Regions from separate parts of the Streptomyces sp. NPDC026515 genome, predicted to be linked through region 1. Evidence: riboswitches for the same ligand, from Rfam matches in the RefSeq annotation. Region 1 holds a riboswitch; each other region holds the start of a gene.
The links. Region 1 has a riboswitch for S-adenosylmethionine ahead of ACZ4O3_RS17375 (aminotransferase class V-fold PLP-dependent enzyme). Riboswitches for the same ligand answer to the same signal wherever they lie in the genome.
Positions count from the first base shown of each region.

Region 2: another riboswitch for S-adenosylmethionine. It lies ahead of thrC (threonine synthase); the one in region 1 lies ahead of ACZ4O3_RS17375 (aminotransferase class V-fold PLP-dependent enzyme).
Region 3: another riboswitch for S-adenosylmethionine. It lies ahead of ACZ4O3_RS10415 (amino acid ABC transporter permease); the one in region 1 lies ahead of ACZ4O3_RS17375 (aminotransferase class V-fold PLP-dependent enzyme).

Region 1 covers NZ_JBVHQD010000007.1:424,570-431,864, forward strand. The annotation lists gene ACZ4O3_RS17350 (C40 family peptidase) at 1-1,017, opposite strand, end outside; gene ACZ4O3_RS17355 (NYN domain-containing protein) at 1,228-2,571, opposite strand; gene ACZ4O3_RS17360 (hypothetical protein) at 2,612-2,851, opposite strand; gene ACZ4O3_RS17365 (rhomboid family intramembrane serine protease) at 3,004-3,747, shown strand; gene ACZ4O3_RS17370 (Lrp/AsnC family transcriptional regulator) at 3,744-4,025, shown strand; gene ACZ4O3_RS17375 (aminotransferase class V-fold PLP-dependent enzyme) at 4,178-5,554, opposite strand; SAM riboswitch class IV at 5,697-5,813, opposite strand; gene trpD (anthranilate phosphoribosyltransferase) at 5,913-6,977, opposite strand; gene qcrB (cytochrome bc1 complex cytochrome b subunit) at 7,110-7,295, opposite strand, start outside.
Region 2 covers NZ_JBVHQD010000006.1:442,953-450,247, reverse strand. The annotation lists gene ACZ4O3_RS15175 (alpha,alpha-trehalose-phosphate synthase (UDP-forming)) at 1-700, opposite strand, end outside; gene ACZ4O3_RS15170 (glucosyl-3-phosphoglycerate synthase) at 794-1,738, opposite strand; SAM riboswitch class I at 1,896-2,058, shown strand; gene thrC (threonine synthase) at 2,077-3,381, shown strand; gene ACZ4O3_RS15160 (MoaD/ThiS family protein) at 3,428-3,703, shown strand; gene ACZ4O3_RS15155 (cold-shock protein) at 4,171-4,377, shown strand; gene groL (chaperonin GroEL) at 4,807-6,429, shown strand; gene ACZ4O3_RS15145 (hypothetical protein) at 6,831-7,079, opposite strand.
Region 3 covers NZ_JBVHQD010000004.1:421,993-429,287, forward strand. The annotation lists partial or broken gene ACZ4O3_RS10385 (dehydroquinate synthase/iron-containing alcohol dehydrogenase family protein) at 6-476, opposite strand; gene ACZ4O3_RS10390 (MFS transporter) at 607-948, shown strand; gene ACZ4O3_RS10395 (hypothetical protein) at 1,088-1,237, shown strand; gene ACZ4O3_RS10400 (hypothetical protein) at 1,234-2,022, opposite strand; gene ACZ4O3_RS10405 (hypothetical protein) at 2,185-2,442, opposite strand; gene ACZ4O3_RS10410 (glutathione S-transferase C-terminal domain-containing protein) at 2,880-3,752, shown strand; SAM riboswitch class IV at 3,830-3,941, shown strand; gene ACZ4O3_RS10415 (amino acid ABC transporter permease) at 4,344-5,324, shown strand; gene ACZ4O3_RS10420 (amino acid ABC transporter ATP-binding protein) at 5,321-6,115, shown strand; gene ACZ4O3_RS10425 (transporter substrate-binding domain-containing protein) at 6,183-7,208, shown strand; gene ACZ4O3_RS10430 (hypothetical protein) at 7,256-7,295, shown strand, end outside.

The DNA.
Region 1 (7,295 bases):
CTCGAACGTCATGTTGCCGATCGCCTCGTAGCGCACCGAGGCGCCGGTGTGCGGGGCGTGCAGCACCTGGCCGTTGCCCGCGTAGAGGCCGACGTGGTGGTAGTCGCCGTAGAAGATGACCAGGTCGCCGACCTTGAGGTCGCTCTGGCTGTAGATCCGGGTCCCCGCGTTGGCCTGGGCCTCGGAAGTGCGCGGGATGGTGACGCCGGCCTGGGCGTAGGCCCAGGAGGTCAGACCCGAGCAGTCGAAGGAGGACGGTCCGGAGGCGCCGTAGACGTACGGCGAGCCGATCACGGACTGGGCGGCGGAGAAGGCGGCGGCGGCCCGGCCGGAGGCGGAACCGGTGTTGCCGAGGTCCACGCGGGAGGAGGCGCGGCTGGCGGCCTGCGCCTGCTCGGCGTCCAGGGCGGCCTTCTCCTTGGCCGTCAGGGTGTTGAGGAGCTTCTGCGCGTCGGCGAGCTTCGACTGGACGGCGCTCTTCTGCTTGGCCAGCTCGGTGCGGGTGGCGGAGAGGTCCTTGAGCTTGTCGGTGGCCTCCGCCCGCTCCTGGGCGAGTTCGCGCTGTTTGTCCTGGATCTTCTTCAGGGCCTCGACCTGCTGGCCGCTCAACTGGTCGAGCGTGGAGGCCTTGTCGAGGTAGTCGTCCGGGTCGGACGAGAGGAAGAGCTGCACCGAGGGGTCTATGCCGCCCGAGCGGTACTGCGCGGTCGCCAGCGAACCGAGACTGTCCCGCAGCTTGTTGAGGTCCTCCTGACCACGAGCCACGTTGTCCTGGATCGTGGAGATTTCCTTCTGCAGCTTCTGCTGCTTGTCCTTGGCCCCGTCGAGCTTCTCGGTGGCCTGCTCGGCCTGCTCGTAGAGCTTGTCGACCTTTGCCTTGACCTCGTCCTTGCTCAGCTTCTCGCTCGGCGCCGCGTTGGCGGCGTTGGCACTGAGGACGACAGCAGCGGCGGCTGCGGTGGTCAGCACGGTCACGCGCGCGCGACTGGGCTGCCTGGGTCGACGATGGGACGCCACGGAGACGGGCTCCTTCGTTTGAGTGATCACCCGTGTGGAGGTTCGAGGCCCGACCCTAGTGACCTTCCCGTGATCAGTTCAAACCCATCAGCGAAAAATCTGGTCACGCAACGCACTCTTTGCACATAACTCACGTGCCGTGATGCTCGATTGACGCTACGTTGCGTGACCGATCGGTCAATTCGGGCATTGCATATGTCCGTTGAACCTTCAGGACAGTCGCTTCAGAAGCATCGCAGAAGCGACGGGACGGGCACCCGCCTTGGCGACCCCGTCGGCGACCTCGCGGTCGGTCGAGGCGACGATCACCGGCCGGCCGGGCGGTTCGGCGCGCACCAGCTGGCGGATCAGCTCGTCCGCGGTGACACCGGGCTTGGAGAAGAGGACCCGGACCCCGCGCGGCGGGGCGAGCAGCACCGGCGCGGCCAGTTCGGCGCCGTCGAAGACGCAGGTGACCTCGGCACCGGTCTGCGCGGCGAGCTGGGAGAGCTGGCCGAGCAGCCGCAGCCGCTGCTTCTCCAGCGGCATCTGCGGATAGCCGGTCTTGGTCACGTTGTAGCCGTCGACCACCAAGTGCGCCTGGGGCAGGGCGAGCAACTGGTTGAGAATGGCCGGGTCGTTCTCGGAGAGCGCCCGGGCCGCGATGTCCTTCGGGGTCATCCGTCCCGGTTCGACCGCGTCCACGGTCTCGGCGGGCCGTACCGACACCGGTGGCAGTGCCAGTTCGCGGCGCAGCCCCTGGGCGGCCTCCAGAACGGTGTCGAGCAGCAGCCGCACCCGCATGTCCTCGACGCTGCGCCCCTCACGGGCGGCCCGGCGGCTGGCCTCCAGGGCCGCCTCGACCTCGCCGAGCCGGGCCTTGAGCCGCCGGCCCTCGCTCTCGGCCCCGGACAGCTGGACCTGCCCCTCGGCGCGTACCGACTCCATCTCGGCCTGCATCTTGCGCAGCGCGGCCTCGCCGCGCTTGACGTCGCTGTGGGCCGCGCGCAGCTTGCGGTGAAGCGATTCCGCTTCCTTCTTCGCCGAGTCCAGTTCGGCGCGCAGCCGCTCGGTCTCGGAACGGGTCTGCTCCCGGGCCCGGTCCAGTTCCTCGCGCAGCCGCTCCAGCTCGGCCCGGCTCTCCTCGTCGGCGCGCTCGGCGTCGGCCCGCTGGGCCTCCTCGCCGGCCGCGGCCACCAGCTTCACCCAGCCCGTGGGGCGCAGCACGTAGGCCGCGGCCGCCACGTCGAGCGGGTCCGCGGCCGGGGGCGGGGAGCCGGAGTCGAGGGCGCCGGCGAGTTCCGGCTGGGCCTCTCTGAGCTTCTCCCCGATCCGCTGCCGGAAGAGGGTGTCCGTCTCCAGCGCGGTCGCCATGGCGTTCCCGGCAAACTTGGCCCGGCGGTTCGGGGCGAACCGGGCGTACTGCCGCAGCTGGGCGGGCAGTTCGGCGACGGTCAGGCCGCCGAAGCCGTCCGAGACGATCTGGACGACACGCCGTCGCACGCCATCGGGCAACGGACGGTCAAGCACCTCGGCGGTGCCGTCGCCCGGCCCCCCGCCTGTGGTCTCCACCATCCGTCACACCCCATCACCTGTGCGGAGCCGCCTCCCGGTCTCAGGAGTCGGCACCCGGCCTGTCCACAAGTTCCACCTGGTCCACCGCGTTGCACCAGCGGCAGCGCACCGACTCGATGGTCTCACTGACCACCTCGCGTTCCTCGACCTTGGGCTCACCGGCCAGGTCGAGGTGCACGTACTCCACGACCTTCGACGAGCGGGTCACGTCGAACCGCGTGAGGTTGCCGCACAGGGTGCAGCGCCACCGCGTCGTGGCGGTCGGCAGGGGAACCGTCATCGTGACTGTTCGCTTCCTTCTAGTGTCCGTGACGCGCCGTCCCGACGCGTGTGGCTCGTTACCCTACGGCCTGGCGAGTACTCGACGCCGCCCTGTCCGCGGCGGCGAGGCGATCTGCACCGGTGCGTCCTGTTACGCCATGCTCTATGTCCATGATCGGCAACTGGAACCCGACCGCCGTGCGGACCCTGCGGAGCCTGAGGGGGACGTCGGCCCCCATGACGTACACCCTGATCGCCGTGTGCTGCCTGATCTTCCTGGTCGGCCCGGCGTCCGGCTTCAACCCGTCCTACGGCACCGGGGACGCCCTGGCGGCCGCCCAGCGCGCGTACTTCCGGCGCTGGGGGGTGGTCCCCGCCGACCTGTTCGACGGCCCGGTGCGGGAGGTGCTGACCCCGGCCACGGCACTGTTCATCCACGGCAGCTGGGTGCACCTCCTCGGCAACATGCTCTTCCTCTTCGTCTTCGGGGCGATGACCGAGGAGCGAATGGGGCGCGTGGAGTTCACCCTCTTCTACATCGGCTGCGGCTATCTCGCACTGCTCGGCTACGCGGCCGCCAACGCCACGTCCCAGCAGTCGCTGGTGGGGGCGTCCGGGGCGATCTCGGCGGTCCTCGGAGCGTTCCTGTACCTGTTCCCCAACGCCCGCGTGACCAGTCTCCTGCCGTTCCTCTTCTTCCTTCCGCTCCGGTTCCCGGCCTGGGTGGTGCTCCCCTTCTGGGCGGCCCTGCAGTGGCTCGCCCTGAACCAGGCGACCGACGGCCCCGGCGTCGCCTACCTCGCCCACCTGGTCGGCTTCGGGCTCGGCCTCGGCTACGCGTGGGTGCGGTACGGCCGTGGGACTAAAGTGAAGGCCGCCCCAGCTCCGGCTCCCGAGGGAGAGAACCAGCCGTGATCACCGCGATCGTCCTCATCAAGACCAGCGTGGACCGAATCCCCGAGATCGCGGAACAGATCGCCGCGCTGGACAGCGTCAGCGAGGTCTTCTCCGTCACCGGTACGTACGACCTGATCGCCATGGTCCGGGTGCGCGAGCACGAGGACCTGGCCGAGGTGATCCCGGGCCGGATCAGCAAGATCCAGGGCGTGGAGGGCACGGACACGCACGTCGCGTTCCGCACGTACTCCCAGCACGACCTGGAGGCGGCGTTCGCGATCGGCCTGGACAGCTAGCGAACGCCGCTCACTGGAGCGCCCCGTCGGGGGCGCGGGGAACTGCGCGGCCGGCCCCCACCGGCCCGCACCGTGGTCTCCTGCGGGTGCGCCGTGGCTGGGCGGGCGGCTCTGCGCACCCCTGGGCCGGCCGCCTCTTGCGCCGGCCGGGATCAGACCGCCGGGACGCAGCGGCCGCCCTCCGTGCGGTACGACCACTTCGCACCGTCGGTCACCAGTTCCCGGACCGCCGCCACGAAGCGCTCCACGTGCTCGTCCGGCGTTCCCGCCCCGAAGCTCACCCGGATGGCGTTCAGGGACTTCTCGCCCGGTGCCGCCTCCGGCGCGCCGCACTCGCCCTGGGTCTGCGGGTCGGAGCCCAGCAGGGTCCTGACCAGCGGGTGGGCGCAGAAGAGGCCGTCGCGGACGCCGATGCCGTACTCGGCGGAGAGGGCCGCGGCGAAGTGGGAGCTGTTCCAGCCCTCGACGACGAAGGAGAGCACGCCCACCCGTGGGGCGTCGTCGCCGAACAGGGAGAGCACACGGACCTCGGGGACCTCGGCGAGGCCCGCGCGGACCTTGGCGATCAGGTGCCGTTCGCGGGCGACCAGATTCTCGAAGCCCGCCTCGGTCAGCGCCTTGCAGGCCGCGGCGATCGAGTAGGCCCCGATGACGTTCGGGGAGCCCGCCTCGTGGCGCGCGGCGCTGTCGTGCCACTCCACGGCCACTCCCCCGTCCTCGCGCCGGGTGACCTTGCGGCTGGCGCCGCCGCCCGCGAGGTACGGCTCGGCCGCCCGCAGCCAGTCGGCACGGCCGGCCAGGACGCCGGAGCCGAAGGGGGCGTACAGCTTGTGGCCGGAGAAGGCGATCCAGTCGACGTCCAGCTCCCGGACGCTCACCGGGTGGTGCGGGGCCAGCTGGGCGGCGTCCAGGACGATCCGGGCGCCCTGCGCGTGCGCGGCGGCGGCCAGCTCGCGGACCGGCCACAGCTCGCCGGTGACGTTGGAGGCGCCGGTGACGCAGACCAGGGCCGGGCCGCGGCCCCCGTCGGCGGCCTCCGGACGGGCGGCGAGAGCCTTCTCCAGGGTCTCGACGGCCTGGCGCGGGGTGCGCGGGGCGTCGAGGTAGCTGACCCGGGCGTCCTGCCAGGGCAGCAGGCTCGCGTGGTGCTCGGTCTCGAAGACGAAGACCTGGCAGCCGGCGGGGAGGGCGCGGGCCAGAAGGTTCAGGGAGTCCGTGGTCGAGCGGGTGAAGACCAGCTGGTCGTCGGGGCGGCAGCCGAGGAACTCGGCGACGGTCCGGCGGGCGTTCTCGAAGAGGTCCGTGGAGAGCTGGGAGAGGTAGCCGGCGCCGCGGTGGACGCTGCCGTAGTAGGGCGCGTACGCCGCCACGTCGTCCCAGACCCGCTGGAGCGCGGGGGCGCTGGCCGCGTAGTCGAGGGCGGCGTAGCCGACCTCGCCACCGGTGACGAGCGGGACGGTGACATCCCGCCCCAGAACGGGCAGAGGGGCACAGACCGACTGGGCGGAGACAGCGGTGGAGACGGACATGGCGAACTCCCGTGAGAGGAAAGAAGAAAGTGAAGAAGGGTGCGCGGAAGGGGGGCTCGACGCCCTAGCGCATTCGCTTGCTCACGGGAGACTCCCTCGATGACCAGGATCCCTGGGTCGTGCTCATGAACAGAGCGTGAGGGATCCGCGCTTGCCGCAGACCTCGCTGCCTACGGCCTGGTCTTCACCCGGGGCACCCCGCCACGGACGGAGGGTTGCCGGACAGTCGGCCGGGGCCTTGTGACTGTCACTCATGACCTGTGGGGAAACGTAGATGAGGTGATCGCCGGCGCGCAACCTGTGTCCGGATGACGGACGGGCCGGAGCGCCGGCGCCACCTTCTCCTTCCGCCGGGCGCCTACCGGTTGGTCGCCGCCGCCCAGCGCTCCAGCACCCGTTTGGCCGCGCCCGAGTCGATCGACTCCGCCGCCTCGTCCATGCCGGCGCGGATCTGCTCGGCGAGTGTCCCGGTACCCGGGTCCAGGGCGACCAGTGCCGCCGCCGAGTTGAGCAGGACCGCGTCCCGCACCGGGCCCCCCTCGCCGTCGAGGAGCCTGCGCGCGACCTCCGCGTTGTACGACGGGTCGCCGCCGCGCAACGCCTCCACCGGGACCAGCTCGATGCCGACGTCCCGCGGGTCGAAGGTCTCCTCGGTGACCTTCCCGTCGCGGACGATCCAGACGTGGGACGTGGCGGTGGTGGTCAGTTCGTCGAGGCCGTCGTCGCCGCGGAAGACCAGGGAGGAGTTGCCGCGCTCGGCGAAGACGCCCGCGACGACCGGTGCCATGCGCGGGTCCGCGACGCCGACCGCCTGGGACCGCACCTGCGCGGGGTTGGTCAGCGGGCCGAGGATGTTGAACACCGTGCGGATGCCCAGCTGGCCGCGGGCGGCGCCTGCGTGGCGCAGCGCCGGGTGGAACTTGACGGCGAAGCAGAAGGTGATGCCGGCCTCCTCGGCGACCTCGGCGACGCGTCGCGGGGTCAGGTCGAGGTTGACGCCGAGCTTCTCCAGCACGTCCGAGGCGCCGGACGCGGAGGACGCGGCCCGGTTGCCGTGCTTGACGACCTTCGCCCCGGTGCCGGCCACCACCAGCGCCGACATGGTCGAGATGTTCACCGTCTTGGCGCCGTCGCCGCCGGTGCCGACGATGTCGACCGTGCGGCCCGGTACCTCGATGACATTGGCGTGCGCGTACATCGTGCGGACCAGGCCGTTGATCTCGTCGACCGTCTCGCCCTTCGCCCGCAGGGCGACGACGAAGCCGGCGATCTGGGCGTCGGTCGCCTGGCCGCGCATGATCTGGTCCATCGCCCAGGCCGTCGCGTCCGCGCTCTGGTCCTGGCCGTACAGCAGCGCGTTCAGCACCCCGGGCCAGGAACGGCCCGCCGCGGTGTCGCCTCCAGCGGGGGTCACAGCGCTCATAAAGCCGCTCCTGATCGTCGTACGGGCAACAGAGGTCCTCAGGGCTACCCTATCCAGCTCCGGGCACGGCGAAGGGCCCCCGTCCGTACCCCGGACGGGGGCCCTTCGGCCGTCGTGTGGCGACGCGGTCGATCAGTGGTGGCCGTGGCCGCTCGTGATCTCCTTGTACTCGTCGACGGTGGGCTTCGGGATCTGGTTGTCCTCGCCGTAGTAGGCGTTGCTCAGCTTGGCGCGGAGCTTCTCGGACCCCTTGATCTTGCGCTCGACACCGTTCTCGTCGACCCCCGCGCCGACCTCGGCCGGCTCGTACTGGTGGTG
Region 2 (7,295 bases), on a different contig from region 1:
CGAGGACCGCGTGACAGCAGGCCACGAACGCGTCCGCCCACCGCCGGGTCAGGAACGCCGCGTGATCGGCGCCCAGGATCCCGCTGAGCAGCTCCGCCGCGATGTCGTCGGGGAGCAGCCGGAAGTAGTCCGGCGGCGCCCACGGGGTGTGGGAGAAATGGCCGATACGCAGATCAGGCCGCAGCCGGCGCAGCATCCGCGGGGCCAGCGCCAGGTGGTAGTCCTGGATGACCACCACCGCACCCTGGCCGGCCTCCTGCGCGAGCGCCTCCGCGAACGCCTGGTTGTAGGCCTGGTAGGACGCCCACTGCCGCCGGAACTCCGCGTCGAAGACCGGCTCCAGCGGGGTCTGGTACAGCATGTGGTGGACGAACCAGAGCACCGAGTTCGCGATGCCGTTGTAGGCGTCCGCGAACACGTCCGGCGCGATGTCGAGCATCCGGACCTGCTGCCCGCCGGTGTCCCCGGCCGGCAGCCGGCCGCCCTCGGCCCGCCGTACCGCCTCCCGGTCACCGTCGCTCAGTGCCGCGCACACCCACACCGCGTTCGCGTCCGGCCCGATCGCCGACAGACCCGAGACCAGCCCGCCGCCGCCCCGCTTGGCGTGCAGCGCGCCGTCCGCGTCGTCGGGGCGCACCTCGTACGAAACCGGGCCGCGGTTGGACGCGACCAGCACCTCAGCACCGCTGGTGAAAGCCATACGCCACAACCTAGCCCGGCTCGGAAACGCTCAAACGTACGGCAGCGCCCGACGCGCCACCGTATACGGCCGTACGGTCAAGTCAGGCCACGGTCAGGCCACCCGGCGCTCCGCGTACTCGGTGATCTCCGCCATCGGCGGCCGTTCCTCGGTGTCCACCGAGTAGGTGCGCGGTTCGAAGCCGTCCTCGCCCCGTTCGAACTGGGTCAGGGCGGGCCGGATCAGGTGGCCGCGGGCCAGCCGCAGCTGGGCGGTGCGGTAGATCGCGGCGGACATCCGGCCGAGCGCCTGGCCGTCCTGGTGACGGTGTTTGCGCACCCCCACGTCGACCTGGGCGAGGGCGTCCAGGCCGACCAGGTGCAGGGCGTCGATCAGCATGCCGAGCTCCACGCCGTAGCCGACCGGGAAGGGGAGCTGTTCGAGGAGCGAGCGGCGGGCCGCGTACTCGCCGCCGAGCGGCTGGACGAATCCGGCCAGCTGCGGCCAGTGCATGTTCAGCAGCGGACGGGCCATCAGCTCGGTCACCCGGCCGCCCTGCCCGGCCGAACCGGCGAGCGGGCGGTCGTACATCGCCTTGACCAGGTCCACGTCCGGGTCGGTCAGCAGCGGGCCGACGATCCCGGTGACGAAGTCGGAGGAGAACTCGCGCAGGTCGGCGTCGACGAAGCAGACGATGTCCCCGGTGGTGACCAGGAGGGAGCGCCAGAGCACCTCGCCCTTGCCGGGGACGGCGGGGATGCGCGGCAGGATCGTGTCGCGGTGCTCGACCCGGGCGCCGGCCGCCGCGGCCACCGCCGCCGTCCGGTCGGAGGAACCGGAGTCGACGACCACGATCTCGTCGACGAGCGGCGCCTGCCGCATCAGGTCGTGGCGGATGATCGCGACGATGTCGCCGACGGTCTCCTCCTCGTTGAGCGCCGGCAGCACGACGGAGACGGACTGCCCGCTGCGCTGCTTGGCGGCGAGTATCCGGTGCAGCGGACGGTCGTTCACGGACCAGGAGCGGGTGGCCAGCCAGCGCTCGACTTCTTCCAGCACAGTCAGCGGCTCCTCACTGTCACGATCACACTGCGAGGTGTGATCCATCTCGCGGTTCGGACGGCTCTCTCAACTGTCCTGGCCTTCGGTTACAGTCTTGAACAACGCCGGTGACCATCGCATGTCCTGGGGTCACCCGACGTTGACAACTGCATACCGCTCATCCAGAGGGGCAGAGGGATACGGCCCGATGAAGCCCCGGCAACCCTCCAGTCGGTTACTCGTGGATCGCCGCTCACTGTCGATCACCCGCGAGGCTCCCGGCTAGGGAAGGTGCCAAATCCGTCTCACGGCGAGATGCGTCGTGAGGAAGATGAGGAGAAAGGGCCTCGCCTCACATGGCTGCGCAGACTGTTGCACCCACCACCGACTCCACCGCCGCTTCTGGTTCCGCGCCCGTCGACCTCGGTCCCGCCACTGCGCTGAGCTGCCGCGAATGCGGCCACCGCGTGCCGCTCGGCCCGGTGTTCGCCTGCGAGGAGTGCTTCGGCCCGCTCGAGATCGCCTACGACTTCTCGGCCTACGACACCGAGGAACTGCGGAAGCGGATCGAAGCGGGTCCCGCCAACATCTGGCGCTACGCGCCGCTGCTGCCCGTCCCCGCGGACGTGGCCACCAAGCCGAACATCAATCCGGGCTGGACCAAGCTCGTCCAGGCCGACAACCTGGCGAAGGAACTGGGCGTCACCGGCGGCCTGTACGTCAAGGACGACTCCGGCAACCCGACGCACTCCTTCAAGGACCGGGTCGTCGCCCAGGCCGTCGAGGCCGCGCGCGCCTTCGGCTACACCACGCTCTCCTGCTCCTCCACCGGCAACCTGGCCGGCGCGGTCGGTGCCGCCGCCGCCCGGGCCGGCTTCCGCTCCTGCGTGTTCATCCCGCACGACCTGGAGCAGGGCAAGATCGTCATGGCCGCGGTCTACGGCGGCGAACTCGTCGGCATCGAGGGCAACTACGACGACGTGAACCGTTTCTGCTCCGAACTGATCGGCGACTCGGCCGGCGAGGGCTGGGGCTTCGTCAACGTCAACCTGCGGCCGTACTACGCGGAGGGGTCCAAGACCCTGGCGTACGAGATCTGCGAGCAGCTCGGCTGGCGGATCCCGGACCAGCTGGTCATTCCGATCGCCTCCGGCTCGCAGCTCACGAAGATCGACAAGGGTCTGCAGGAGCTGATCAGGCTCGGGCTCGTGGAGGACAGGCCGTACAAGATCTTCGGCGCGCAGGCCGAGGGGTGCTCGCCGGTGTCGGTGGCCTACAAGGCGGGTCACGACGTGGTCCGGCCGCAGAAGCCGAACACGATCGCCAAGTCCCTCGCCATCGGCAACCCCGCCGACGGTCCGTACGTCCTCGACATCGCGCGCCGCACCGGCGGCGCGGTGGAGGACGTCACCGACGAAGAGGTCGTCGACGCGATCAAGCTGCTCGCGCGGACCGAGGGAATCTTCGCGGAGACCGCCGGCGGTGTGACGGTCGGAGTCACCAGGAAGCTCATCGAGAACGGGCTGATCGATCCGGCGAAGTCGGTCGTTGTACTCAACACGGGTGATGGGCTGAAGACGCTGGACGCCGTGGCGGGGACCGGGCTCACGGCGACCATCCGGCCGACACTCGATTCGTTCCGTGAGGCCGGGCTCGCCTGAGTCAGCCGTAAAAATACCGGGCGTCGCCCCAACCGGAGGTTTCAACGTGAGCGTCACCGTTCGCATCCCCACCATCCTGCGCACCTACACCGGTGGGCAGGCCGAAGTCAGTGCCGAAGGGGTCACCCTCGGCGAAGTCATCTCCGACCTGGAGAAGAACCACACCGGGATCGCGGCCCGCGTTCTCGACGACGAGGGCAAGCTGCGCCGGTTCGTGAATGTGTACGTCAACGACGACGACGTGCGGTTCGAGCAGGGCCTGGAGACGGCCACCCCGGACGGCGCCGGCGTCTCCATCATCCCGGCCGTGGCCGGCGGCTGACCTGCCGTCCTGCTGACAGGCTGATCGGATGACCGAACATTACCTTCGGTAATGCCGATCACCGAGTGTTCATCGGATTGCCCCCTCCGTGAGAGAAGCGGAGGGGGCAATTCTGTGTGGTTGAGCGCGGTACAGTTGGGGAACGCGGTCCCGATCTCCAGGTCGGAAGCCCCGTATTCGATACCGCCGACCCGCCAAGAAGTAGCCAAAGTGCGCGGGTTGTACGCGGCTTTTGTGGCTTTTATAGGGCCCGACTTGCCCTGAATTCGGCCGAATTCTTGCTACATTCCGGACCCTTCCCGTCCAGAATTCTCGTCCGATTGACCTGTTGCAGACGGCAGTTGGACAGATACATTCAGCCGCGGTCGACGCGTTCCGGCGCACGCCCCCAACCATTGGGGGGTGAGGTCTGACCCGGATCCGCGAAGTGTGGATCTGTGCAAGGGCCAGTAATAGGGGAGTTAGGCATGGCTCAGGGCACCGTCAAGTGGTTCAACGCGGAGAAGGGGTACGGCTTCATCGCGGTCGACGGTGGTGCGGATGTTTTCGTCCACTACAGCGCGATTCAGATGGACGGCTACCGCACCCTGGAGGAAGGTCAGCGGGTCGATTTCGAGATCTCGCAGGGCCAGAAGGGGCCGCAGGCGGACATGGTCCGGCTCGCGACCGGCTGAAGCGCGCGCCGACTGACAGCGTCGTTCTTCTCTCTTTGTCAGAGGGCTCGTATCCCATGGGGAGTCATGGGTTACGAGCCCTTTGGCATGCCCGGGACGAGTTGGCCCTGGCGCGCCCGCCGTGCGTCCCGGCGCGGTCCGGCCCGGGGCCGTGGCGCGGACCCCGGTCTCCGGGAGGCGCTTGCGTCCGCCCGTCACCCGGCCACCACCCCTCGACGGGCACTCGCTTCGCGAGCGCGCCTTGCACTCTCGATGGGCGAGTGCTAATCATTGGCGTTAGCACTCTGAAGGTGAGAGTGACAAAAATGGACCGGGTCGGTGAGGCCCGCAGGCCGGGTGGGGCAAGGAACCCACGGGTCGGCGAGCCGTCCGTCGCGGGCGCGGGCGCGGTCCGAAGACTCACCCCCAGTCCTGGAGGGACCACTTCACATGGCCAAGATCATCGCGTTCGACGAGGAGGCGCGGCGCGGCCTTGAGCGCGGTATGAACCAGCTCGCCGACGCCGTCAAGGTCACCCTCGGCCCCAAGGGCCGCAACGTCGTCCTTGAGAAGAAGTGGGGCGCCCCCACGATCACCAACGATGGTGTCTCCATCGCCAAGGAGATCGAGCTGGAGGACCCGTACGAGAAGATCGGCGCCGAGCTGGTCAAGGAAGTCGCCAAGAAGACGGACGACGTCGCCGGTGACGGTACGACCACCGCGACCGTTCTCGCCCAGGCCCTGGTCAAGGAAGGCCTGCGCAACGTCGCGGCCGGCGCCAACCCGATGGCTCTGAAGCGCGGTATCGAGAAGGCCGTCGAGGCCGTCTCCGGTGCCCTTCTGGAGCAGGCGAAGGACGTCGAGACCAAGGAGCAGATCGCCTCCACGGCCTCCATCTCCGCCGCCGACACCCAGATCGGCGAGCTCATCGCCGAGGCCATGGACAAGGTCGGCAAGGAAGGCGTCATCACCGTCGAGGAGTCCCAGACCTTCGGTCTGGAGCTGGAGCTCACCGAGGGTATGCGCTTCGACAAGGGCTACATCTCGGCGTACTTCGCCACCGACATGGAGCGTATGGAGGCGTCCCTCGACGACCCGTACATCCTGATCGCCAACTCGAAGATCGGCTCCGTCAAGGACCTGCTCCCGCTGCTGGAGAAGGTCATGCAGTCGGGCAAGCCGCTGCTGATCATCGCCGAGGACGTCGAGGGCGAGGCCCTGTCGACCCTGGTCGTCAACAAGATCCGCGGCACCTTCAAGTCCGTCGCCGTCAAGGCCCCGGGCTTCGGCGACCGCCGCAAGGCGATGCTGAACGACATCGCCATCCTCACCGGCGGCGAGGTCATCTCCGAGGAGGTCGGTCTCAAGCTGGAGAACACGACCCTCGACCTGCTGGGCCGCGCCCGCAAGGTGGTCATCACCAAGGACGAGACCACCATCGTCGACGGCGCCGGCTCCACCGAGCAGGTCCAGGGCCGGGTCAACCAGATCCGCGCCGAGATCGAGCAGTCCGACTCGGACTACGACCGCGAGAAGCTCCAGGAGCGCCTGGCGAAGCTCGCCGGTGGCGTCGCCGTCATCAAGGCCGGTGCCGCGACCGAGGTCGAGCTCAAGGAGCGCAAGCACCGCATCGAGGACGCCGTTCGCAACGCGAAGGCGGCCGTCGAGGAGGGCATCGTCGCCGGTGGTGGCGTGGCCCTGCTCCAGGCCTCCCAGGTGTTCGAGAAGCTGGAGCTCGAGGGTGACGAGGCGACCGGCGCCAACGCCGTGAAGCTCGCTCTGGAGGCCCCGCTCAAGCAGATCGCCGTCAACGGTGGTCTCGAGGGTGGCGTCGTCGTCGAGAAGGTGCGCAACCTCCAGGTCGGCCACGGCCTGAACGCCGCGACCGGCGAGTACGTCGACATGATCGCCGAGGGCATCATCGACCCGGCGAAGGTGACCCGTTCCGCGCTGCAGAACGCCGCCTCCATCGCCGCGCTGTTCCTGACCACCGAGGCCGTCATCGCCGACAAGCCGGAGAAGGCCGCCGCGGCCGCTCCGGGCGGCATGCCGGGCGGTGACATGGACTTCTGATCGACCCTGTCGATCGCTCGTCCTGACCGAGGGCGGCACCCCCTGTTCCGACAGGGGGTGCCGCCCTCGGGCGTTTCCGCCGTTCGAGGACATGCGTGCATGTGTGTGGTGATGGCACGAACTGCCATGCGGGCAGGGCGTGTCGTCAGAGGACCCCGGGGAAGAGCAGGACGTCCGGGTCCCGCGCGTGGACTCCGGCGGCGACCGCGGCAGCAGGCCCGTCTGCCGGTGAGCGGCTCCGCTGCCGTGTGGTGTCGCACCATCCGGTCCACCGCCGCGACGAGTTCCGTGTCGTCGGTGCGCGGGACCGGCCGTTCGTGGATCAGGGTGCGCGTCTCTTCGTGCGCGAGGGGGCCGGGGCGTCCAGGAGGCCGGTGAGGTGCCGGCCGAGCAGGAACGACTCACTCGCGTGCGCGCCCCAGCGGTCTTGACGGCCCGGCAGGCTCGAACGTGTCGTTCGCGTCGTGGGCGGATCTCGGTTCGTCGGAGACTCCGAGGAAGGCCGCGTCCTCGGAGTCCGGGTTGGTGTTCCGCATGGCGAAGGCGGATCCGACGGCGGTGGCCGCCCGCAGGGCGGGTGCGCGCGTGCTGTGTATCCGTTCCTTGATCGCACTCACCCGGTCCTGCAACTCCCGCTTCCTGCACAGCACTTCCTCCTGCTCCCGGGCCGCGTCACGACGTTCGAGGGCCTCGGCCGCCTCGGCGAGGGCGGCGCCCCCGCCGAGGCCGGCGACGAAGAGATGGAATCCACCGCCCGGGAGCCCCAGCGCGCAGAAGCAGGCCGACGGCCCCTACCGGTCCGGTCTGTGTCCTGGGTCACACGTCTTTCGGGCGGGAATGGGGACGTCCGGGCGGGTCGTTGTGAA
Region 3 (7,295 bases), on a different contig from region 1:
CGGACGCCGAGTTCACGCAGCGGCTGCTTGACGCCGAGCGCGCCGGAGATCTCGCGGACGGCGTCCACCGCGGCGCGGGCCCAGTCGCCGTCGGCGGGCGGATCCAGGCGCACGGCGCGGGCGGTCTGTTCGTACGCGTCCGTCGCGGCCGGTGCGCCGACCTCCGGGACCTCCTCCAGGACGGCGGCCGGCGCGACCCCGTGCGGGGTGCCGGTGCGCGCGGTCGGCGCGTGCCCGATGCCGTGCACGAGGCCCAGCCCGGAGACGGTCAGCGCCTGGCCCGCCACGTGGGCACCGACCATCAGCTGGGCCCGCGCCTGCAGGTCCGAGCCGTCGGCGTGGGCGCGGGGCAGCCAGCGGCCGATCACGGTCACCGCCTGGGTCGCGTACGCCTGCGACACCGGGTTGGCGACATGGCACGTTCTGGACGCGGGTCTTCGACGCCCTCCACATGGGCGACAACGCGGTGGCGGCACTGCCCGTCTACTCGTTCACCGCGGTCGCCGGTGTCACCGCCGGCTGTCTGGTCGTGGACCGCATCGGCCGCCGCGGGCTGCTGATCCCGCCGTCGTGGATCACCGCCGCCTGTCTGGCGCTGGTCGCGGTGTGGCCGCACTCGACGCCCGTCGTCGTGGCGGCTTCCTCTTCTTCATTTTCCTCAACGCCGCCTCCAGCGCGCTCACCGCGGTCCACCCGCTGGAGGTGTTCCCCACCTCGCTGCGTGCCACCGGCGCCGGCCTCGCCACCGCGATGAGCCGGGTCGGCGCGGCCGTCGGCACCTTCCTGCCGCCGATGGGCCTCGACCGCTTCGGCGTGGAGTTCGTGCTGCTCGGCGGTGCGGGGGTGCTCGCGGTCGGCGGTCCGGTCTCCCAGGTCCTCGCCCCGGAGACCACCGACCTGGACCTCGCGAAGGCGGCCCGCACCGCACGCGGCCCGGTGAACGGCTGAGGCCTCCCGACGCCGGGGAAGGCCCCGCGGGCGGTCACCCGCGGGGCCTGTGCGATGTCCTGGCGGCAGGCAGGTGACGCATTGGGCATGCATGGCCTGCGGATCCGGTACGGCGCCGCACCTCCCGCCCCGACGTAGCGTGAGCCCGTCACCGCAGGCCCGTCCGCAGCACCGGGAGGGCGGGATCGTCTTCCAGAACGGCACCGGCACCCTCACGGCCACCGAGGGCGCCCTGCTGCTCACCGCGGAGACCTGTGGTGGCAGTCCCGCCTGCGGTGCGACCCCCTAATCGAGCTGGCTCGGCGTCGGTGCCGGGGTCCTGCCGGACAGGACGTCCTTGAGACGCTGGGCGCCGCTCTGCACGGCGAGCGCGGTGCTGTCGTGGTCGACGCCGGACAGGCCGCCGTTGGTGACCGCCGCGCCGGAGGCGCCGATGCGCAGCACCGCCACGTCCGTGGTGTAGGTGGCGGACTGGCCGTTGGCGTCGCCCTGGACGGTCACCGTCACGGCCTCGCGCGCGTCGCCCGACGTCGGCACCTTCGCCGAGACGACCTGCACGGTCCGCTTGCCGCCGTCCTTGCCGGTGGCCGTGAACTGGTCGCACTTCTGCGGCAGGCTCTTCAGCCAGGCCAGGGTGGCGTCCAGGTTCGCCGAGCCGTAGTCGCCGACCTGGTACAGCATCCGGGAGTCCTCGGAGGTGAACCCGCGCAGTCCGGAGGCTCCGGAGGCGCGGCCCAGGAGACTGTCGGAGTAGAGGCCGTCGAGGAGGCGCTGGCAGTCGGCGGCGTCCGCCTTGGCGGTGAGGAAGCCGGCCACGTCGACCTTGCCGACCAGCATCGAGTTGCGCCAGGTCGCCGCGTCGGTGGCCGGCTGCCAGTTGTCCTCGATGTCGGCCGACGTGATCAGCGCGGCCTGCGCGCCGGCCCCGGTGAGGGCGGGGGTGGCCGACGGGGACGCGGGGGAGCGCTCGCCGGCCGGCGAGACCGCCACGGCACCGGGGCCGCCGCTCTCGTCCGCACAGGCCGCCGTGGCGAGCAGGATCCCCGCCGCCAGGGCCGCGGCGAGAACACGCACGGGTCGGAACGGACGGATCATCGCGACTGCCTCCTCGGGAACGCGGTACGTCACTCCACGGGGCAGCGGTGCTGCGTCACTCCACGGGCGACGGCGGTACGTGCCTCCACGCCACCATCCGGCACGGCCGCCGACCACCCGCGCGTGTCATCCGGGTGAGCGTCATGATCCGGGCACGGTGATCCGCACCTTCCGGCTGCCGCAGCGCGGGCACACCGCGTCGGTGAGCGGCGACCGCACGGCCCGCCCGGCCTCGTCGACGTACTCCTGGGTGGTCTGCAGGTCCGGATCGGCGATCGGGTCGGTGAAGAACACCGCCTGGAAGGTCGCCTCCCAGACCTCGCCGCACCGCCCGCAGGCGAACGCGAAGGTCTCGGGCACCGCGCCGGGCACGGGCCCGGGACCCGGGGGCTGGCTCATCGCATCCGGCTCCTGTCACTCGGCCTGCGTCTCCAGCGGACAGCCCCGGTCGCCCCGGGGCAAGCCGGGGCCGGTGTCCCAGGCGTGGACGCCCCCTTGACGGCACGCGGAGGCCGATCGACACTCCAGGTGGGAATCCTAGTGAAGAGGTAGGGAAAGATGGGCCGGCCGCGCACGCCCACCGGCGCAGAGCGCCGAGAGAGCCGTACGCCCTGCCCCGTCCCGTCGCTCACCCCTCGTCTGCTCACCTCCCGTCTGCACATCGACCTGCAGCGCGTGTGCAGCGCCATCAGCCGCACCGGCTGAGCACCCGCCGCCGGCCGCGGCAGCCCTGCGGCCGAGCGCCGCCGCCGGCCGTACCCGCCGGGCACCCCCACCCTCCGACGACCGCTTCCGCCGCGCGGACGTCCGCGCGCCCGCACCCCCCGGGGAGACGCATGTCCATCACTCCGCTCGCCGCCCTCCCGTCCGTCCGCACCGGCCCCGCCTTCCGCGGTCGCATCGGCCGGGACGCGCGCAGCGGGCACTACGCCGTGCCGCGCCGCTACAGGCTCCATCTCGCCACCGCCTGTCCCGACGGCCTCCGCATCGCCGTCGGTCACAGCCTCCTCGCCCTCGACGACTGTTGTCCGGTCACCTTCCTGCCCGCCGTCCCGGACTGTCCCGACGGCAGTCACACGGCACTGCGCCCGCTGTACGAGGCGAGCGCCCACCGCTACTCGGGACCGGCCCTCGCGCCGGTCCTCAGCGACGACTGGTCCGGCCGGATCGTCTCCACCCACAGCCGGGACATCCTGCGTGACCTGGACCGCCACTTCGGCGACGGCGTCGTCCGCCTGTACCCCTGCGGTGCGGAGGCCGAGATCGAGGAGGCCGAGCGGCTGTGCGCCGACGACATCGAGCAGGCGGCACAGCATGCCGGCCGGGAGGGCGGCGACCCGCAGGCGCTGGAGGTGCTGCTCGCCGCCCTGGACGGGCTGGAACGCCGGCTGGCCGGTGCCGAGTTCCTCGTCGGCGGACGACTCACGGCCGCGGACGTCGAGTTGTGGGTGACCCTGGTCCAACTCGACACCGTGCACCGCAACCACCTGGACGCCGCCGCCGTGCACGCCATCGCCGGCCATCCGGTCCTGTGGGCCTACGCCCGCCGGCTGGCCGCCCGCCCGGCCTTCGGCGCCCACCTCGACCTCGACGGCATCGCCCGCCGCCACCACGGCCGTTGCCAAGGCCTGGAAGCCGCCGGCGCGGCAGTCCAGATCCTGGACTGGGCCGGCCACGCGGCGGAGGCTCCCGGCGCGCCGCGCAGGTGAGAGGGGCCCGAGCTGTTTCGCCAGTCGGACAGGCGTTGACATTCGTTCGGGCAACTGCCTTACTTGCGGCACAGAACGGTCAAGAGCGTCAGCATCGAGCCCTGGCTTGCTGACCGGCAACCCTCGCATCGCGGTGGGGTGCCCCAGGTGACGACCGGACCGGATGACGACGTTCGGTAAGCGCGAGGCCCCCAGGGGCCGCCACGACAGCGACAGGTGACGGGACATGTACGCAGCCTCCAGGTCGGCCGAAGGCCGCGCCCAGGGCTGCGTACAGCCGTATCCGAGCCCGCTGGTCGCCGACCGCGCCGTCGATCTGCTCCGTGTCAACAGCGCCCTGTGTAGCGCGTGTACCGCACCGGGCCGCGCCCGCTGTCGGGTCTGACCAGGCCTTTCCGCCTCACCCGCAGCAGGTCTCGCGCAGCCTCGCGTCCCCGCGTCCTCGACGAAGCACCGGCCGCCCCGGTGCGAAGCCGTCCGCCCCATCCCGTGTCCCGCGCGCCCCCGCGTACCCGTGCCGTGTCCTGACGCGGCGCGGTGCAGCGGCCCCGGCCGTGTGATCCGGGGTGTCCGACTCCGCCGGAGCCCGTCATGAGTGAACCCCCAGGCGCCCTGTCCGTGGCCGAGGCGCCACCATCCACCGACATACCGTCAAAACCCCCGCGGAATCAGCGGGTTCGGCCACTGCGCCGGCCCGGACGGTGGCTCGCCACCGCCGTCGTCCTGGTACTCGTCGCGCAGTTCGCCCACGGACTGGCCACCAACCCCTTCTACCAGTGGGATCGCTTCCGTTACTGGTTCCTGCGCCCCACCGTCCTCGACGGGCTCGTCGTCACCCTCGAAGTCGCCGCGCTCAGCGCCGTACTGGGCCTGCTCGGCGGGGTCGTGCTGGCGCTGGCCCGGCTCTCCGGCAGCCCCGTGCTGCGGGCGGTGAGCTGGACCTACACCTGGCTGTTCCGCTCGGTGCCGCTGATCGTCCTGCTGATCTTCCTCTACAACTTCTCCGCCCTCTACCAGACGCTGAGCCTGGGCGTTCCCTTCGGCCCTTCCTTCGTCTCCTTCGACGAGTCCGAGCTCGCCACCGACATGGCCATCGCCGTGATCGGCCTCAGCCTCAACGAGGCCGCCTACGCGGCCGAGGTGGTGCGCGGCGGCATCCTCTCCGTCGACCAGGGCCAGCACGAGGCGGCCGCCGCCCTCGGCCTGCCCAAGGGCTACCAGTTCACCCGGATCGTCTTCCCGCAGGCCCTGCGCTCCATCGTCCCGAACTACGTCAACCAGCTCATCGGCCTGATCAAGAGCACGTCCCTGGTGTTCTACGTCTCGCTGCTCGACCTCTTCGGCTCGGTGCAGTCCATGGGCAGCACCTACCCCGGCGACATCGTGCCGCTGCTGCTCGTCGCCACCGTCTGGTACCTGATCCTGACCAGCGCCGTCTCCGTCGTCCAGTACTACGTCGAGCGGTACTTCGCCCGCGGCGCCACCCGCACCCTGCCGCCGACCCCCCTGCACAGACTCCGCACCGGCCTGGCCGGCCTGCGGGAACGGATACGCCGGGAGGCCGCCGTATGACCACCGCACCGGACACGGCACCGGAGGCCGCCCCGGCCGCCCTGGAGATCCACGACGTCCACAAGTCGTACGGCGCCCACCGCGTCCTCGACGGCATCGACCTGACCGTCCGCCCCGGCGAGGTCACCGTCGTCCTCGGTCCGTCCGGCTCCGGCAAGTCCACGCTGCTGCGCGTCGTCAACCACCTGGAGAAGCCCGAGACCGGCTACGTCAGCGTCGGCGGCGAGCTGATCGGGGTCAAGCGCCACGGCGACGGTCTCAAGGAGCTGAGCGAACGCGCCATCCTGGCCCAGCGCAGCCGGATCGGCTTCGTCTTCCAGAACTTCAACCTGTTCCCGCACCTGACGGTCCTCGACAACGTCGCGGCCGCTCCCGTCGCCACCGGGAAGCTGACCAGGCCGCAGGCCCAGCAGCTGGCCAAGGAACTCCTCGAACGGGTCGGCCTCGGCGAGCGCGTCGGCGCCTATCCCCGCCAGCTGTCGGGCGGCCAGCAGCAGCGCGTCGCCATCGCCCGCGCCCTCGCGCTGCGCCCCGGGATCATCCTCTTCGACGAACCGACCTCGGCGCTGGACCCCGAACTCGTCGGCGAAGTCCTCTCCGTCATCAAGGATCTGGCCTCCGGCGGCACCACCCTCGTGATCGTCACCCACGAGATCGGCTTCGCCCGCGAGGTCGCCGACCGGATCGTCTTCATCGACGGCGGAAAGATCGTCGAACAGGGCCCACCCACCGAGGTCCTCGACCGTCCGCGGCACGAACGGACCCGGGACTTCCTGCGCAAGGTCCTCTGAACCACCCCCCTTTCCGCCTTCGCCTCACCTCTCGACTCTCCCTCCGGCCCGAACACGAAGGACAGCCATGCCCACGCTCCTCTCCCGACGCAGCCTGATCCGCGGCCTCACCACGGCGACCGCCGTCGCGACCCTCGCCACCGGGCTCGCCGCCTGCGGGGGCGACAGCGACGCGGCCACCACGACCGGCAGCGCCAAGAGCGGCGAGGTCGTCATCGGACAGGTCTCCAACGGCGCCGCCCAGCAGACCACCGTCAAGGTCTCCGAGGTCAAGTCCATCAGCGCCGAACTGCCCGCCGCCGTCCGCAAGAGCGGCAAGCTCGTCATCGGCGAGGGCGCCCTGCCCGCCGGATTCCCGCCGCTCGCCTACGTGGGCGGCGACCAGAAGACCCTCACCGGTTCCGAACCCGACCTGGGCCGCCTGGTGGCCGCGGTGTTCGGCCTCACCCCCGAGGTGAAGAACTTCACCTGGGAGAACATGTTCGTCGGCATCGACAGCGGCAAGGTCGACGTGGCCCTCTCCAACATCACCGACACCGAGGAGCGGAAGAGGAAGTACGAGTTCGCCTCCTACCGCCAGGACGACCTCGCCTTCACCGTCCCGAAGAAGAGCACCTGGAACTTCGCCGGGAACTACCAGAACCTCGCCGGCAAGACCGTCTCCGTCAGTGCCGGAACCAACCAGGAGAAGATCCTCCTGGAGTGGAAGGCCAAGCTGGCCAAGGAGGGCAAGAATCTGACGGTCAAGTACTACCAGGACAGCAACAGCGTCTACCTGGCCCTCGCCGGCGGCAAGATCGACGCGTACCTCGGACCCAACCCCGGCATCGCGTACCACAACAGGCAGACCGCGAACACGCCCGACGCCACCCGCACCGCGGGTACCTACTCCGGCGCGGGCGCCGGCCTCCAGGGCCTGATCGCCGCCACCGCGAAGAAGGACAGCGGCCTCGCCGAGCCGCTCGCCGACGCCATCAACTACCTGATCGACAACGGTCAGTACGCCCAATGGCTCAAGGCCTACAACCTCTCCGACGAAGCCGTCGCCAAGTCCGAGGTCAACCCGCCCGGACTGCCCCTCGACAACTCCTGATCCACCGTCAAGAGGTCATCCGGCGAGCAGAGAAGGGACCCCGCCCCGTGATACTCCAGACCGGCTCCCGCGGCGGCGTGGCCCCGC